[Eubacterium] eligens ATCC 27750: one gene and its partner. The protein of the gene in region 2 interacts with the protein of the main gene of each other region in a pairwise test. Links are inferred from orthologs where the notes say so. Each region holds a gene or a part of one and is shown on either strand. Other genes may lie near its edges.

Region 1 (8,467 bases), 430 kb from region 2 along the record:
CCCATTCTTATTAATCTGCCTGGGAGACATGCCTATAGCCGCATCCTCCCTTTTCACAACATTTTCTCCCTCGTATATATGTATATAATCTGCTGTTATGATTTCCATCATCCCACCTGAACTTCCAACACTGTTATATGGAATCAGATGATATCCAAGCTTCTGTAAGTTATCTATATCACTGAGAATGTCGTTGAAATATGTTCTTTCTACCACTGTAACCGGTCTTTTTCCAATATAATCAACAAGGCTGTTGCCTGTATCGATTATTGCGTCCATTTCAAATTCCCGTTCTGCTACGCCAATCACAATATGTCTTTTTAAACCATCCGTTATCCTGATAGTTTTAAGTGCCTTAAGCACCATGACAACAGCCATGACCGTCACAGTAAGAAAGATTACAAGCTCACTGTCAGACAGAATTACATTTTGAATAAAATACCCTGCAAATGTGTACTTTAACCAATGCATTATCCCACCTGCAAAAAGTGCCGTAAATATCATTCCGGCAGCTGCTTTCAACAGTTTTCTCATATAAAGCTTTAATTGTTTTGATGTTTTATGCTTAAAGTCCTCATTACCCGAAAGCATTATCATCGCCATGATTAATGTCACCGGACCATATGTAATGAACTTTCCAAGCACTGCAAATCTTAGTGGAATACACACGCACATGACAGCCCATGCAGCTCCTAAAGTGGCAGAAATAATCATTCTGGATATTCTGGCAGAAAATTTAAAAATCCAGTCTGTTATAAGCAGCACACACAGGTTTGCCACGAAGTTTATTCCAAACAGAACATCTGCATATATAACCGTATCCGTTATCACCTCCTTGTTTTGAATCTGTTTTCTTGTTACAGGTGGAATTATATACAACATGCCATGCAAAATTTGTCAAAACAACAGAGTGGGTACAAAAAAACACCGCCAGCAGACTGACGGTGTTAAATATACTTATATTGAATTATTACTTTTTATTCTTCTGTAAGAATGTTGGAATTGTAATTCCTCTGTCCTTAACCTGTGGTGTAACAGGTGATGGCTGCTTAAGTCCTGGAAGTGGAGCATCATTTGATACAGAAGATGTTCTAGCTGACTGTGTATATGTATACTGTGGCTTTACATTAACAGTAGGTCTTGTTGCCTGTGCCATACCTGCAAATCCTGCCATAGCCTTATTAACATTACCATCCTCAAGACCTGTTGCAATAACAGTGATTGTAGCCTGATCTGTAACGCTCTCATCATACATGGCACCGAAAATAATATTAGCATTATCTCCAGCAAGTTCCTGAACATAACTTGCAGCTTCGTTAGCTTCGATAAGACTGATATCACCTGAAATGTTAATAATAACATGTGATGCACCCTCAATAGTTGTCTCAAGAAGTGGGCTTGTGACAGCCTGCTTAACAGCCTCAATAGCCTTGTCATCACCTGTAGCTGTACCAATACCGATATGTGCAACACCCTTGTCCACCATAACAGTCTTAACATCAGCAAAGTCAAGGTTGATAAGACCTGGTACATTGATAAGGTCTGTAATTCCCTGAACTGCCTGCTGTAACACTTCATCAGCCTTCTTTAATGCCTCTGGCATAGTTGTTCTTCTGTCCACTATCTCTAAAAGCTTATCATTAGGAATAACGATAAGTGTATCTACATTCTCCTTAAGCTTCTCAATACCTGATTCAGCATTAGCCATTCTTGTTCTTGCTTCGAACTTAAAAGGCTTAGTAACAACACCTACTGTAAGAATTCCCATATCCTTAGAAATCTTAGCTACTACAGGAGCTGCTCCTGTACCGGTTCCGCCACCCATACCACATGTAACGAATACCATATCAGCGCCCTTGATTGCCTGTGTAAGCTCTTCAACATTCTCTTCTGCTGCCTTCTCACCAATTTCCGGCTGTGCTCCTGCACCAAGTCCTTTAGTAAGCTTTTCGCCTATCTGAATAGCAGTTGGAGCTTTACATAATGTAAGTGCCTGACTATCAGTATTAATACCAATAAATTCTACTCCACTAATATTCTCATCTATCATTCTATTAACTGCATTATTACCTGCTCCACCTACACCAACAACAATAATCTTTGCTGATGACTCCTGGTCATTAGTCATTATCTCTAACAAGGTTGCTGCCTCCTTTAATATCTAAAAATTGCACTACATAATATATTATTATCTTTCGTCTAAAATATCAACCGTTTTTTTACTTTTCGCGTTTAAAAATTATAGAACTTTCATCGCCATTATAATCATCAAGATACAATGTTCCTTTAAGCGTCCCAAACTTAGGTGATAATTGCTTTAATTCAAATAATCTGTCCGTAAAATCCTTGCTGCTTCCAAGGCTCACTTTAACATCACCCATGTACAATGTGATATTATATGAAGAATCAAAATACACCTTGTCCACATTAATGTCATATTTGTCAAAGCTCTGTGTGAGATCCAGAATAGTGTTATATATCTCGGAATTACCCGCATCAAGCTTTGTATTAATAACAATAGAGTTAAAATTAAGTCCGTCTATCTCTGGAACATTCTCATATAAATCCGTAGAACTTTCCACAACAATTCCATCTTTGTCAAAATACATATTGCATCCCATATACCTGACATAACCTACTATTGCTTTTTCATACACTGTTACATAAAGCCTGTCCGGCCAGTCTGTCTCAACATCATATTTCTGGATAAATGGTATTTTGGTGTCTTTTTGTCCAAATATTTTGAAATATAGCAGATTAACATAATCACCACCAAATATATATTTTTTAAGTTCTTCATCCGAATAATGAGTTGAACCCACAAATTCTATTGTGTCAGCCTCAAACACCTTATATGTAACACCAAAAAGTGTTCCGGCAACAGTTGCAATAACTGCAAATATAATAAGGACTTTCTTTCTTTTTCTGCCCCGTCTTTTCTTCTGGTTTACACTGTTTCTATTCTTACTACCCATTATCTTTCCAACTTAATCTGACTGCTTATATTAAATACAACCCCAAGTTCAAGCAGTAAAAATACTGCCGCCGTACCTCCATAGCTTATAAACGGAAGCGATACTCCTGTATTAGGTATTGTATTAGTTACTACTGCTATATTCAGAATTACCTGTATGGCAATATGTGCAAATACTCCTGTTGCAAGCATTGAACCAAACAAATCAGGTGCATTCTGTGCTATATGGTTAATTCTCCATAACATTACAATAAACAGAGCAATCAGGCAGAATGCTCCAAAAAGTCCCAACTCCTCACATATAACAGAGAATATCATATCATTCTGTGATTCCGGGATATATCCAAGCTTCTGAAGACTTTTGCCAAGTCCCTTGCCAAAAAGACCTCCTGAGCCTATGGCATATAACGCCTGAACTGTCTGGTATCCCTTATCATCAATGTATTTCTCAGGATTAAGCCATACAAGTATACGGTTTAATCTGAATTTTCCAGTCATATTTCCCGACGCTGCCATCTTCTTTATCCATGAGTAAAATGCGCTAAAAGCCACCGCTGCCAGCCCCGTCAGTGCAACATATATTTTATATCCCGGATACGCCACAAATGTCATAACAACGGAGATAAGTGCTACAATAAGTGCGCTGCTCATATTAGAAGACAGCACATAAACAAGCAGTGCCGGTGCAAAACCCGCTATTATACATATCACTATAACAGTCCTGAATTTCTTTATGTTCTGCCCTGCTTTCACTATAAGAAGTGCGGTCATGGCAATCGTTCCAATCTTTACAAGCTCCGCAGGCTGGAATTGTCCCAGTCCCGGAATCTTTATCCATCTGGTAGCTCCATTTCTTGTAATTCCAAGAGGAGTCTTTAAAAGGAACATGCAAAGAAGTCCGCCTATGTATATTACAACTGCAAGCTTCTTAAGATAATGATAATCTAAAATCTTCGTTTCAACTATCATTAAAACAAAGCCTATTATAGTAAATATAAGCTGTTTTCTGAAATAAAACTCCGGATCACCCTCTTCAATCTGCGCTGTATATGAGCTTGTGCTGTAAATCATTGTAAGCCCAAAGCCAACAATGAATACAAGCACAAAAAGAAGAGTGTAATCAAAGTAAAATCCATATTGTTTTCTCTTTTTTTTATTTCTGTTATTTCTTCTATTTCTATTATTCCCCGGCATATAGCACCGCCTTTTTACAGATTATTAACAAGATCCTTGAATATTCTTCCTCTCTGTTCGTAGTTATCGAACATTCCCCAGCTTGCACATGCAGGAGATAAAAGAACCGCATCTCCACTTACCGCATTTTTAGCACATATATCTACTACCTGTTCCATTGAATCGGCATATTCGATATTCTCAAAGCCATATTTCTTACATGTATCAGCAATCTTGGCACTTGTCTGTCCTATAAGCACAAGAAGCTTAACCTTATCCTTAAATGCCTTTACATAAAGGTCGAATTCTGAGCCTTTATCATAACCTCCGCCGATAAGAATTGTAGGCTTAACCATAGCTTCAATAGCCTTAACTGCTGCCTCAGGGTTAGTTCCCTTGGAATCATTATAGTAATCAACGCCATTCTTTGTTGCAACATATTCAATTCTGTGTTCAACAGCCTTAAATTTCTTAACCTGTTCTATTATAATATCATCAGGAATTCCGGCAGCCTTAGTCATTGCAATTGCTGCGCATACATTTTCATAGTTATGCTTTCCTAAAAGATTCATGTCATGGACATTTAACATGTCGTAATCATTAGTTCCGTCTGTATACTTAATCATCTCGCCATCAACATATGCTCCGACTGATGGCTTTCTTTCACTCGAAAACCACACAACATTTGCCTTACACTCAGGTGCAAAGTCTGTAAGATACTTATCCTCAAGATTAAGCACACATGTATCTGCCTTAGTCTGGTTCTCACTTATTCTTTCCTTGGTCCATGCATAGCATTCCATTGTATGGTGTCTGTTAAGATGGTCAGGTGTAATATTAAGAATTGCAGATACAATCGGATGGAATTCATGTACTGTCTCTAACTGGAAGCTGCTTATCTCAGCAACTGTATATGAATCCTCACTTGTCTTTAACACTTCACCTGTATATGAATTACCTATATTACCAACGACAAATGTTTTCTCATTATATGCAGCAATTATCTGTCCAACAAGCGCTGTAGTTGTTGTCTTTCCGTTAGTTCCTGTAATTGCAATAATCTTACCCTTATCATAATTATATGCAAGCTCAATCTCGCCCCATACAGGGATACCGGCATTCTTAAATGTAAGCACTATCGGACTGTCAATAGGAACCCCCGGACTTATTACAAGCAGATCAATCTTCGAAAGAAGTGCCTCATCAAATGCCCCGATGATAATCTCTGCCTTGTTATCACCTAACTTCTCCTGCACCTTCTGTCTGTCAAGCTTTTCATTGCCATCATACAGTATGCAGTCAGCACCAACTTTATTCAAAAGGTCAACGGCTCCAATACCGCTTATGCCTGTTCCCACGACCATTACTGTCTTATTCTTTAAATCCATCGTCGTTTACTTCCTTTCATACAAAATGTATACAAAAATATATTACTATCAATCATCGTTTTTTTCAAGTTGAACTGACCTTTCTATACCAATATACGGCAATATATTTTCATACAGTGTCTTAACAACAGGAGCAGCAATCGTTCCACCATAATATACGCCTGTTGGTTCATCAATTAAGCACATCGCTATAACCTGTGGATTATCAGCCGGAGCAAAACCTATGAATGATGAAATATATTTTCCTGAACCTCTTGGCAGCTTCTGTGATGTTGCCGTTTTTCCTCCTATTGAATAGCCGTCAATATATGCTTTCGTTCCTCCGCCTTCTGACACTACACCCTCAAGAATCTTTTTCATCGTTTCACTCGTTTGGGATGATATTGCCTCATCCTGTGTTGAATATGCAAATTCATTTACCACTGAACCATCTGATGAACCTGTGTATAAGCCAAAATGTGGTGTAACAAGTCTTCCACCATTTACAATTGCCGAGACAGCCCTTAACATCTGAACGGGTGTTATCTGGAAAGACTGTCCGAATGACATTGTGGCAAGCTCAACCGCACCTACATTTTCCTGCTTATGAATAATCGTTCCTGCCTCTCCTGACAGATCTATTCCTGTCTTTGCAAGAAGTCCAAGCTTACCCATGTACAGATACATATTATCAGTACCGACTCTTCTGCCCCATTCAACAAATGCCGGATTACACGAATTATACACTGTATGTGTAAAATCCTGTGTTCCATGTCCTGTTGTTTTGTGACATCTTATTCTTCTGTCAGAAACAACTGTTGCACCTGAACATGTGAAAGAATCATTTAAACCCACCACGCCTGTCTCAAGTGCTGCTGTTGCAGTAACCGTCTTAAATATTGAGCCTGGTTCATATGTATCATTTATGCAGAAATTCCGCCACATATTATTAAGAAGATCCATCTTATCCTTCTGTGTCTCTTCCTCATCAGGCTCATAATTAAGCTCATACGGAGAATTAAGATTGTATTCCGGAACATTTGCCATGGCAAGTATCTCTCCATTATCCGGACGCATTACAATTATGCTTACCTGTTTTGCCTCTTTCTTTACCATAGTCTCCCATGCAAGCTGGGTTGCATATTTCTGTATATTAACATCAAGCGTTGTATACAGATCCTGTCCGTCAACCGGTAGAATACGATCTTCCCGGCTGCCCTTTATCTCAATCCCCCCTGCATCAGACAGTGTAAGAATCTGACCATTAGTACCTGACAGATATGTGTCATATTTAGCTTCCAGCCCAAGTATTCCCTGATTATCAGCACCAGTAAAGCCAAGTACTTTGGAAGCCAGTTCATTATACGGATATACCCGCTTATAATCCTCGTCAATCTTTACACCCGGCAGGTCGTATTCCCTTATTGCATCTCCGATATCCTTTGCCACATTTGTCTTAATATATTCCATAGAGGATACTTTTTTTACTTTCTTAGTCACTTCCTCCACATCCATATCAAGTTCACCTGCAAGCACTTTTATAACCTTATCTTCGTCCTCTATCTGACTATGTATTACAGAAACTGTACATACCACTTCATTAGCTGCAAGTATTTCGCCATTTCTGTCAAGAATCCTTCCTCTCTTTGCCTTAATTCTTCTCTCCCGTTGATGCAGCTCATCAGCCTTTTGCATATAATACTCTGACTTTACCGTCATAATAACGCCAAGCCTTACGCATTCAAGAATACAAACCATAAGGATTGCAGCTATCATTAACACAAGCTTTTTTCTATGACTGGTGCTGAGCCAGCCAAATGTGTCATTATCCTTCATTGACAAATAACCCCGCTTTAGTCTTCTACATTTTATGAGAAGTAAAGCAGGGTTATTCTACTTATTATTACATAATTTTAGTTGCTGCCTGTCGTAGCTGCAGCCGGTTCCGAAACAGGAACATCTGAAACGCCTGATTCCTCCGGTGCATTTCCCAGATCAACATATGGCTCATCTGTATCCTTATACACATTCATATAAGGCAGCAGCTCCGTCATAATATCTTTTGCAAGTATAAGTGCATCTGATGTACTTCCCGATGTACCAGTAGTTCCATCAGGTTCATCAAGAACAATATATATTGCAAATTTAGGATCATCTGCCGGAGCATGCCCTATAAATGAGATAACCCACTTAAGGTCAGCTCTTGGAATCTTCTGTGCAGTACCAGTCTTTCCTGCAATAGAATACCCCTCTATATACGCCTTATGTGCTGTTCCTAATTCTACTGTATTTTCCAGATATTTTCTAAGATACTTTGATGTTGAAGCCGTAACAGTCTGTCTTACAAGAACAGGTGAATTTTCTTTAACAACTTCTCCATTCGCTGATTCTATTCTCTTAACTATATGTGGCTGATAATACTTGCCATCATTAATAAGAGAACTATACGCTGACAGCATCTGTATCATATTAACATTAACATTCTGTCCAAATGAATTGGTTGCAGCATCTATCGTTGTTATCTTATTCTCATCATACATAATACCCGTAGCTTCACCAGGAAGGTCTACACCAGTCTTTGCGCCAAATCCAAACATTTTCTCATACTGTGCAAATCTGACATTACCAAGCTTTATTGCAATATTAATCATATAAGGATTACATGAATTTTCCAATGACTGCGACAATGTAAGAACACCATGGCTTCCTGTTGTTGAATATGAGTGGCATTTAATCATATCAGGACCAACATACTCATATCCCTTACATTCATAAGTATCTCCATCATGCACAACGCCTTCTTCAAGACCCGCAGCAATAGTGAATGGCTTATAAGTTGAACCCGGCTCATATGACTCTGATACACAATAATTAGTCCATAACTGATACAATGCATTGGTTACATCTGTATCTGACATTGACGCAAGCTGCTCCTCAGAATATACATTTGCAA
Region 2 (8,645 bases):
ACACCATCTTCATAATAATCAATAGTAACATCCTGCCATCCTTTGTTACTAAATTCATGTAACATTGAATTTTTAATATTCTGAGCCATTAAATTATCATCATCACATATTGCTATATTATATCCCATATTATATAAAACTCTCTTCTACATATTACATTAAGAGACATGAATTATTTGCTCATATTCTTAACTTCTTCAAACTTATCCATAACTTCCTTAGATGGCTTTCCTGTAGCAAGACTTACAACAATAATAACTAATGTTGCGAAGATAAATGCTGGTAAAAGCTCATATACAGCAAATATTCCTCCAAGCTTTGCAATTCCGAATTTCCATATAAATATCATTGCTCCACCTGCAATCATGCCCGATATAATTCCATACTTATTGGCTCTCTTCCAGAAAAGTGAGCATAGAACTACAGGACCGAATGCTGCACCGAAACCTGCCCATGCAAATGAAACAATCTTAAATACTGAGCTTGTAGGATCAAGTGCAAAGAATATTGATATAACTGATATAACAACAACTGTAAGTCTTGCAACAAGCATTGATGTCTTCTTAGACATATTAATATGTAACACCTCAACCGCAAGGTTCTGTGATATAGCAGATGAAGCTGCAAGAAGCTGTGAATCTGCTGTTGACATGGTTGCTGCAAGAATACCTGCAAGGATAATTCCTGCTATAAATGCTGCTACAGGGTTAAATGTTGAAAGATAATGTGATATCTTAACAATAATTGTCTCTGATTCTGAACCTGTAAGGGTATCAATAATACCATTCTTTGAAAGTGTAAGTCCTATTACACCGATTCCAGTTGCAACAATAAGTGATATGAATACCCATACAGTAGCAATTCTTCTTGAAATCTTTAACTTGTTCTCATCTTCAATAGCCATGAATCTTAAAAGGATATGTGGCATACCGAAGTATCCGAGTCCCCATGCAAGTGTTGAAACAATCTTAAAGAATCCATAGTCTCCAGATGTATTAGTCTCTGCAATATGTGTATGGAACATATCAAGATATCCAGGAAGTGCCTTGGCATTATCAAGTACAGCTCCCATTCCTCCAGCCTGCACAATTCCGAATATTACAACGACAGCAAGTGCGAATGTCATAATAATACTCTGTACAAGATCTGATGTACTTGCTGCAAGGAATCCACCCATTGTGCAGTAAAGTACAATAACAACAGCACTGACAATCATTGCTGCATGATAATCAAAACCTAAAAGACTGTTAAACAGCTTTCCGCAGGCAGCAAAGCCTGATGCTGTGTATGGTATAAAGAATATTACAATAAGTGCTGCTGATATTAATGTAATTACATGCTTGTCATCCCCGAATCTCTTAGAAAAATAATCAGGAAGTGTTATTGCCTGATAACCATGTGAATATAATCTTATCTTCTTGGCAACAATAAGCCAGTTAAGGTATGTACCAAGTGCAAGACCAATTGCTGTCCATGTTGCGTCAGCAAGACCTGTAAGGTATGCCAGTCCCGGAACACCCATAAGCAGGTAACTGCTCATGTCTGACGCTTCTGCACTCATTGCAGTAACAACAGGTCCTAACTTTCTTCCACCAAGATAGAAGTCTCCTACATCACTGTTCTTCTTAGAACAGATTACTCCTATCCATACCACCATTCCGAGGTAAAGTATAATTGCTGCTAAAATAATAATGTTTGACATAAAAAATCCCTTTTCCTTTCATAAATACGCGAATGTACCTATTATAGCATACATTCGGCTTTATAAAAAGCGAAAAGGGATTAAATTATTGCATATAACTACTGTGTTGTGCTCTGACTTGCTGCACTATGAACCTCTGATTGTGTTGTTTGTTGCATTGAAGACTGTTGTGTTGCAGACTGTGTTACAGTTTCTGTAACCCGCTGTGTCTCCTCATGTCTTGAAACTGTCTCTGCCTGTGTTTCCGTCGGCTTAGTGGTTTCACTTATACTCTGCTGGATAGGACTGCTATCTTTTAAATCATCTGTAGGATCTCTATATGCGTTATCAGCTATTCTGTTTATTTCTTCAACATTAATAGCTGAACTGATATCAAAATCCTCAACTATCTCAACAGTTGTCTTAGCACCACAGTTTTCATATATCCACTTGGCATTGGCACATGTCATAAGAATAGAACCGTCTGATACATTCTGTCCAATAGCATTGTATGACTTTGGATTAAGATTATTATCACTCTGACTGTAATAAGTTGCCGTACTAAGATACTCAGCATTATCAAGTCTTGAAGAGTATCTGACATAATATATATCTGTAATCTTACGCCATAGAGATTTCTCTGATATAGCCGTCTTGGCAGGGGCTACTTTAGGTCCGAGAGCCACCTTGAATGCCTTGACCGGAATTGTAAATTCATTATTGTCATCAAGCTGATAGACAACAAGTGTATGCTTAGCTATGCTTATTCTGATATAATATGACTGGTTCTTTGCAATTGTCTGTGTCTGTGTATCCGTCTCTGATGAATCAGTTTCACCAGTGGTCTCTTCCTGTGATACATTATCAGCATTCTTATTGCTGTTATGCATACTTATAACAGTTCTTAACACAAACAGCAGTCCAAGAACCATTACAACAAGTATAACAAGGTATACGATTGAATTAGTTCCCTTAAACCATCTCTTAATATCAAACTTCTTTGTTCTCTTATAGCCATTAAAATTCATAACTTACCAACCGTGTATATATTAAAAGTGAATTAAATATCTTTGCCCATGTTCTTCTCTTTTAATTCAATAAACTTAAGTATCATATCAATTGCACCATCTATTCCTACAAGTCCACTGTCTATACAGAGATTGTAGCTCTTAGCTTCTCCCCACTTCTTGCTTGAGTAGTAATTGTAATAGCTTGCTCTTCTCTTATCCGTCTTCTGAATAAGATCTGCAGCCTTAGAATCATTAAGTTCATAGATTCTCTTAATTCTCTGTACTCTCTCATCAAGACTTGCCTTGATAAATACACTTACTGCATATGGATTATCTTCCAATGCATAATCAGCACATCTTCCTACAATAACACATGATTCTCTCTCTGCAAGTTTCTTGATAGCATCAAACTGTGCAAGGAAAACCTTGTGATTAATAGGCATATCCACATATGAATTAGTATATCCCAGTGAATATGTATCCATTACAAGAGAATAAAGGAAACTGTTAGTAGGCTTCTCGTCCTGAGATGCGAAAAGTTCTTCACAAAGTCCACTCTCCTTAGCTGCAAGTTCAAGCAGTTCCTTGTCGTAGCACTTTATTCCCAGCTTCTCTGCCAGTTTCATGCCTATCTCATGTCCACCGCTTCCAAATTCTCGTCCGATAGTAATAACTGTTCTCTCATCCATAGTTCCTACCTCCTGGTTTCAATTGTATACGAAATACTTTAGATATATTATACATTATTTCTGTGGTAAAATCTACATATTAAGCATAATTAAATTAATCTTTAATAATTATTAATTACTCTTCATAATGGTCTATATGCAAGAGTATCTCTGTAAGAAATTCTGCTATCTTAGTTCCAGCCTTATTAGATATCACACTGTATCTGCTCGGGGTAACACAAGCCAGTCTGATATTAGAAAAACCTCTTGCACCAAACATATAATTCTTACTAAAATTCTTAGATTTAAGTGCCTTCTCAACATCAGGAAGCACCTGGTTTCTTGTGATTATTATAAATGATATATGTGTATACATATGATTCTTAGCCGGCAGCTTTCCGTCACCTCTTACAAAATGCGGTTCAATCTTATTGACAGCAAAATCATATAAATCATCAAGCTCTTTCATGCCAAGCGTATCACAATTAATGAAAAACAGATGCTCATAGCATTTTGAGTCCCATAACTTGGCATCATCTGTTGTAGAAAATCTGTCTTTCTTATTATAGCTGTAAGCATATATAACAAACTTTCTACCTTCAAACCAGTAATTATGGTATATATCAAATGTATCTGAAATACTGTTCAATATTATATCTATAAATTCCCTGCGTCTCAATTGCTACCTCCATTTCTTAAATCCTTAAGCAGCTTCTCAAAATATCCGGGCAATGGTGCTTTGAACTCCATATATTCACCTGTTGACGGGTGTATAAATCCAAGAACACCCGCATGTAATGTCTGTCCCTGCAGTTTATATCCACTCCTGGCATGACAATACACATCATCTCCAAGTATTGGATGTCCTATACTTGCCATATGTACTCTTATCTGATGAGTTCTGCCTGTCTCTAACTGACACTCTATAAAACTGTATTTGTCAAAATTCTCAAGTACACGGTAATGTGTAACAGCATGTTTCCCATTCTTTCTATCAACCGCCATCATCTTGCGGTCCTTTGGATTACGCCCTATAGGCGCATCCACCGTGCCTTCTTCCTCTTTAAAGCGGTTATGTACAATGCAATAATACTTTCTTGTTATTGAATGGACAGCAAGCTGTGCAGCAATATCATTATGTGCCTTGTCATTCTTACATGCAACAATAACACCCGTGGTATTCATATCTATTCTGTGTACTATTCCAGGACGCATAACGCCGTTAATTCCTGACAGATTATCCCTGCAGTGATACATAAGTGCATTGACAACTGTTCCTGTGTAATGTCCTGCAGCCGGATGTACAACCATTCCCTTCGGTTTATCTATCAGTATTACATCATCATCTTCATATATTATATTCAGAGGTATGTTTTCCGGAAGTATCTGTGGCACAATAAGTTCAGGAATTGTTATTGTGATATGTTCCGTTCCATTAAGCTTATAATTGGACTTGACACATTTGTCATCAACCGTAATATCTCCATCATCTAACAGCTTCTGTATGCGTGACCTTGACACATCTTCTAACTCCTGCGACAGATATTTATCTATTCTTGTCCCCTTATCCTCTGGTTCAGCAATTAAATTCTGCACTGAATCACTCATTATTATCACCCTTCTTCGATAACTTTAAGAATCCGAAATCATCTTCTTTGTAGACAAAAAGAATAAGAATTATAAGCAGAGCAACTGAAACAGTAACATAGCAGTCTGCCACATTGAATACCGGAAAATTAATAAGCTTGAAATATATAAAATCCCTTACGTATCCGAATCTTACCCTGTCAATAAAGTTTCCTACTGCACCAGATACAAGTAATGTACATGTTATAAGAAGTGGCATATACTTTCTTGTTGCAGGAAGATTAATAATTACATAAGTTACTATAATCATAACTATAACTGTAAACACAAGAAACAGATTAATCTTACCGCTTAACATGCCCCATGCTGCACCTGAATTTCTAAGATAAGAAAAAACAAAAGCATCGCCTATTATCTTAAAATCCGGTTTTCCTAAAAGACTCGCTTCTGCAAGTGCTTTGGTAATCTGGTCTAATTCAGTCAGAACAACAATTCCTATAATATAAAATAACAAATTAAATATTTTCTTTTTATTATTCACTTTCGACCTCCGTTATTAAACATTTATCTTATAACACCTTCAAGTGCTCTTCTCATCTGGTCATCAGTTATATCTCTGTCAATATAAGCATCTCCGACTGACTTAAGAAGAATGAACTTAACCTTGCCGGCATCCATCTTCTTGTCATTCTTAGATACCGCAACAACATCATCAATCTTAATTCCTGTGACATGGTCAGGGAATTCATATAATGCAAATGTTTTAAGAGCATCATCTCTTTCCTCTGCAGTTATAGTTCCAAGCTCGACACATATATTGAGTGCTGCTATCATTCCAAGCACAACACACTCTCCATGATAAAGTGAGAAGTTCATCTCTTTTTCAATGGCATGTCCTAATGTATGTCCAAAATTAAGCAGTGCTCTTTCACCCTTTTCCCTAGGGTCATTCTCAACAACCTCTCTCTTGATGTTACAGCTCACATATATCATATGTTCAAGTGCATCTGAATCTAGTGCCTTAATTCTGTCTGCATTGTCCTTAAGCCAGTTGTAATATTCCCTGTCTTTAATAAGACCATGCTTAATAATCTCACCAAATCCAGAATTAAAAAGTCTCTTACTGAGTGACTTAAGCACAGACATGTTCATATATACAAGCTTTGGCTGATGGAATGCTCCAACCATATTCTTATATGCCCTGAAATCAACGCCTGTCTTGCCGCCAATACTTGAATCAACCTGTGCAAGAAGTGACGTAGGAACCTGTATGAATTTAATTCCTCTAAGATATGTTGCCGCAGAAAATCCTGTAAGGTCGCCAACAACTCCTCCGCCAAGTGCTACAAGGCAGTCATTCCTGTCAAAATGATTCTCTATAAGATATTCATATACATCCTGTACTGTGTCAAGAGTCTTATTCTCTTCTCCTGCTGCAAATGTATACACATATACTGCATTGCCTGTTTTTTCAAGTTCATTCTTTACCTGTTCTGCATATAAAGGACCTACATTGCTGTCTGTCACAATACATAACTTTCTCCCTGTTATTTCAAGCTTATTAAAGGCTTCTGAAAGTCCCCCGAATCCACTTTCAATCACAATATCGTATGCTGGTTTTCCTTCGCACTTTACATTAATACACTTCATAACATTCTCCCTTATTCTTATACTTAAACAGCCACCCATTATATGTGGGTGGCTGTGAAGATCAATTAAAATCTGTTTTCATTCTTGTTAAATGATGAAAGATCAATTCCTCCTGTTACTATCTCAGGAATATCACCCGAAATATCTACATTAGGTGGAGTCACCAGGAAAATATAATTAGTTATCTTCTGAAGGTTACCCCTTATTGCATATGTAGAACCAGCAGAATAATCTATTATTCTCTGTGCTATCTCAACATGGATTCCTTCAAGGTTAAGCACAACTGCCTTACCTGTAAGAAGTGTATCAGTTATCTCCTTAGCATCTTCCATAGATTCTGGTCTTATTACAACAACTTCAAGTCCTCTTGCAGACTGTGTCTTCATAGGAACAACCTTAGACTTCGAAGCGAATCTTGGCTTCTCTGCTGTATATGAAACTTCTTCATCAGCTACTGAATCTTTCTTGGATGAACCAGTAAAAAGTCTCTTTCTTGCAGAAGGCTTATCATCTTCATAATCTTCATCAAAATCATCATCATAATCTTCGTAATCATCATCAAAATCGTCATCATCATGCATCTTAAACATATTAGTTAAACCATCTAACATTCCCATTATAAACACTCTCCTATATCTGATAATCTGACTTTCTTTAGTATCCCCAAAACATATTAATGTGAATAGTCCCTGGCTCCAAATATTGCTGTTCCCACTCTGACATGAGTTGCTCCTTCTTCCACCGCAACTGTATAGTCGTTAGTCATGCCCATGGACAAAACATTCATGTATACATTATCTATGTTTTTGTTATTTATGTCAACCAGTAATTGCTTTAATTCTCTAAAATACTTTCTGTTATCTTCTGGATTTTCAACGAATGGTGCACTTGTCATGAATCCTCTTATCCTGATTCCCGGAAGCACTGCTATTTTCTTTACAAATTCTTCCGCTTCATCACATGTTACACCGAACTTGTTCTCTTCTCCTGCAACATTTACTTCAATAAGAATATCCTGTACAAGGCCTTTCTTTACTGCATCATCACTTATTGCAACAGCAAGTCTTTCTGAATCAACTGAATGAATCAATGCAGCTCGTCCTACAACATATTTTACCTTGTTTCTCTGCAGATGTCCTATCATATGCCATGTTATATCCTTAGGAAGTGTATCTGTCTTGTCCACCATCTCCTGAACATAATTCTCTCCAAACTGTCTTATTCCACAGTCATATACTTCCATAAGCATCTCCTTGGGCTTAGTCTTGCTTACTGCAACAAGACACACATCTTCTGGATTTCTTCCTGATTTCTCACATGCTTTCTTAATATGCTCTTCTACTTCAATAAGATTATCCTTTAACATAATGCCTCCTGAATGTAATTAATCTGATATACATAAGCATTTAATATATCATCTCATTCTCTGAATACTTGTCTGCATCTAGAATTATTCTGTCATATATTGACACACCATGGCTAAGTGACTGTTTAACAATATAGTATTCATTATTACCATCAATTATTTCTACAAGCTTAAAGACCGTATATCCTGTATTAACACAATAAATACCTTTAAGTTTTTCTACAGGGCCAACTACAAATCTGTCATTAGAATCCATTTTTATAATGGCTGTTCCCGCCGAAAGCTCTGTCTTTTTAATATATATTGATTCATCATTTGATTTATAGATATCAACTGACTTAAATACCTGATTCCGCTTTCCTTCTGAGTCACTTTCCTCTACAAGAAATCCATAATTGCCCTTTTCTCCATTAGTTATAAGATATTCCTTTGGTATCTTATAAAACTCATTCTCTGTAACTGCAGACACAGGAACCTTTATTCCTGATTTTCCTGACACAATTATTTCAATGTCAAGAAATCTTTCTGTTGCATATCTAATCATGTACTTTGATAAAGTAATCTCACCATATGAATTCTTTCCATCATTAACTATCTTAAAAGGAAATGTTCCCATAACATTGTCTTTTGTAAATTTGATTGATATTGTATCTTTACCGGATAACGAATACTTATCAATATCC

Evidence for each region.
Region 1: the proteins of EUBELI_RS05580 (region 2) and ftsZ interact in binary tests that used the Bacillus subtilis proteins (3 or more experiments, as listed by UniProt). The link is inferred for [Eubacterium] eligens ATCC 27750 from one-to-one orthologs.

Annotation. Positions count from the first base shown.
Region 1 is NC_012778.1:731,938-740,404, reverse strand. Bases 56-2,837 are described here. They hold ftsZ (cell division protein FtsZ), read right to left. Parts: upstream 2,141-2,837; coding sequence 971-2,140; downstream 56-970. Other genes in these bases: EUBELI_RS03510 (cell division protein FtsQ/DivIB), read right to left, coding at 2,220-2,837; EUBELI_RS03520 (sigma-E processing peptidase SpoIIGA), read right to left, coding at 56-882. Outside these bases: more of EUBELI_RS03520, read right to left, coding at 1-55; more of EUBELI_RS03510, read right to left, coding at 2,838-2,975; EUBELI_RS03505 (FtsW/RodA/SpoVE family cell cycle protein), read right to left, coding at 2,975-4,168; murD (UDP-N-acetylmuramoyl-L-alanine--D-glutamate ligase), read right to left, coding at 4,183-5,535; EUBELI_RS03495 (peptidoglycan D,D-transpeptidase FtsI family protein), read right to left, coding at 5,584-7,350; EUBELI_RS03490 (peptidoglycan D,D-transpeptidase FtsI family protein), read right to left, coding at 7,428-8,467. UniProt on the Bacillus subtilis protein: Essential cell division protein that forms a contractile ring structure (Z ring) at the future cell division site. The regulation of the ring assembly controls the timing and the location of cell division.
Region 2 is NC_012778.1:1,158,270-1,166,914, forward strand. Bases 5,438-8,386 are described here. They hold EUBELI_RS05580 (cell division protein SepF), read right to left. Parts: upstream 7,214-8,386; coding sequence 6,662-7,213; downstream 5,438-6,661. Other genes in these bases: lspA (signal peptidase II), read right to left, coding at 5,438-5,487; aroB (3-dehydroquinate synthase), read right to left, coding at 5,511-6,596; EUBELI_RS05585 (YggS family pyridoxal phosphate-dependent enzyme), read right to left, coding at 7,270-7,962; EUBELI_RS05590 (HlyD family efflux transporter periplasmic adaptor subunit), read right to left, coding at 8,003-8,386. Also shown: EUBELI_RS05540 (LytR/AlgR family response regulator transcription factor), read right to left, coding at 1-128; EUBELI_RS05545 (sodium/proline symporter), read right to left, coding at 173-1,702; EUBELI_RS05550 (L,D-transpeptidase), read right to left, coding at 1,801-2,709; EUBELI_RS05555 (cytidylate kinase-like family protein), read right to left, coding at 2,742-3,380; EUBELI_RS13595 (hypothetical protein), read right to left, coding at 3,496-4,038; EUBELI_RS05565 (RluA family pseudouridine synthase), read right to left, coding at 4,035-4,967; more of lspA, read right to left, coding at 4,960-5,437; more of EUBELI_RS05590, read right to left, coding at 8,387-8,645. UniProt on the Bacillus subtilis protein: Cell division protein that is part of the divisome complex and is recruited early to the Z-ring. Probably stimulates Z-ring formation, perhaps through the cross-linking of FtsZ protofilaments. Its function overlaps with FtsA.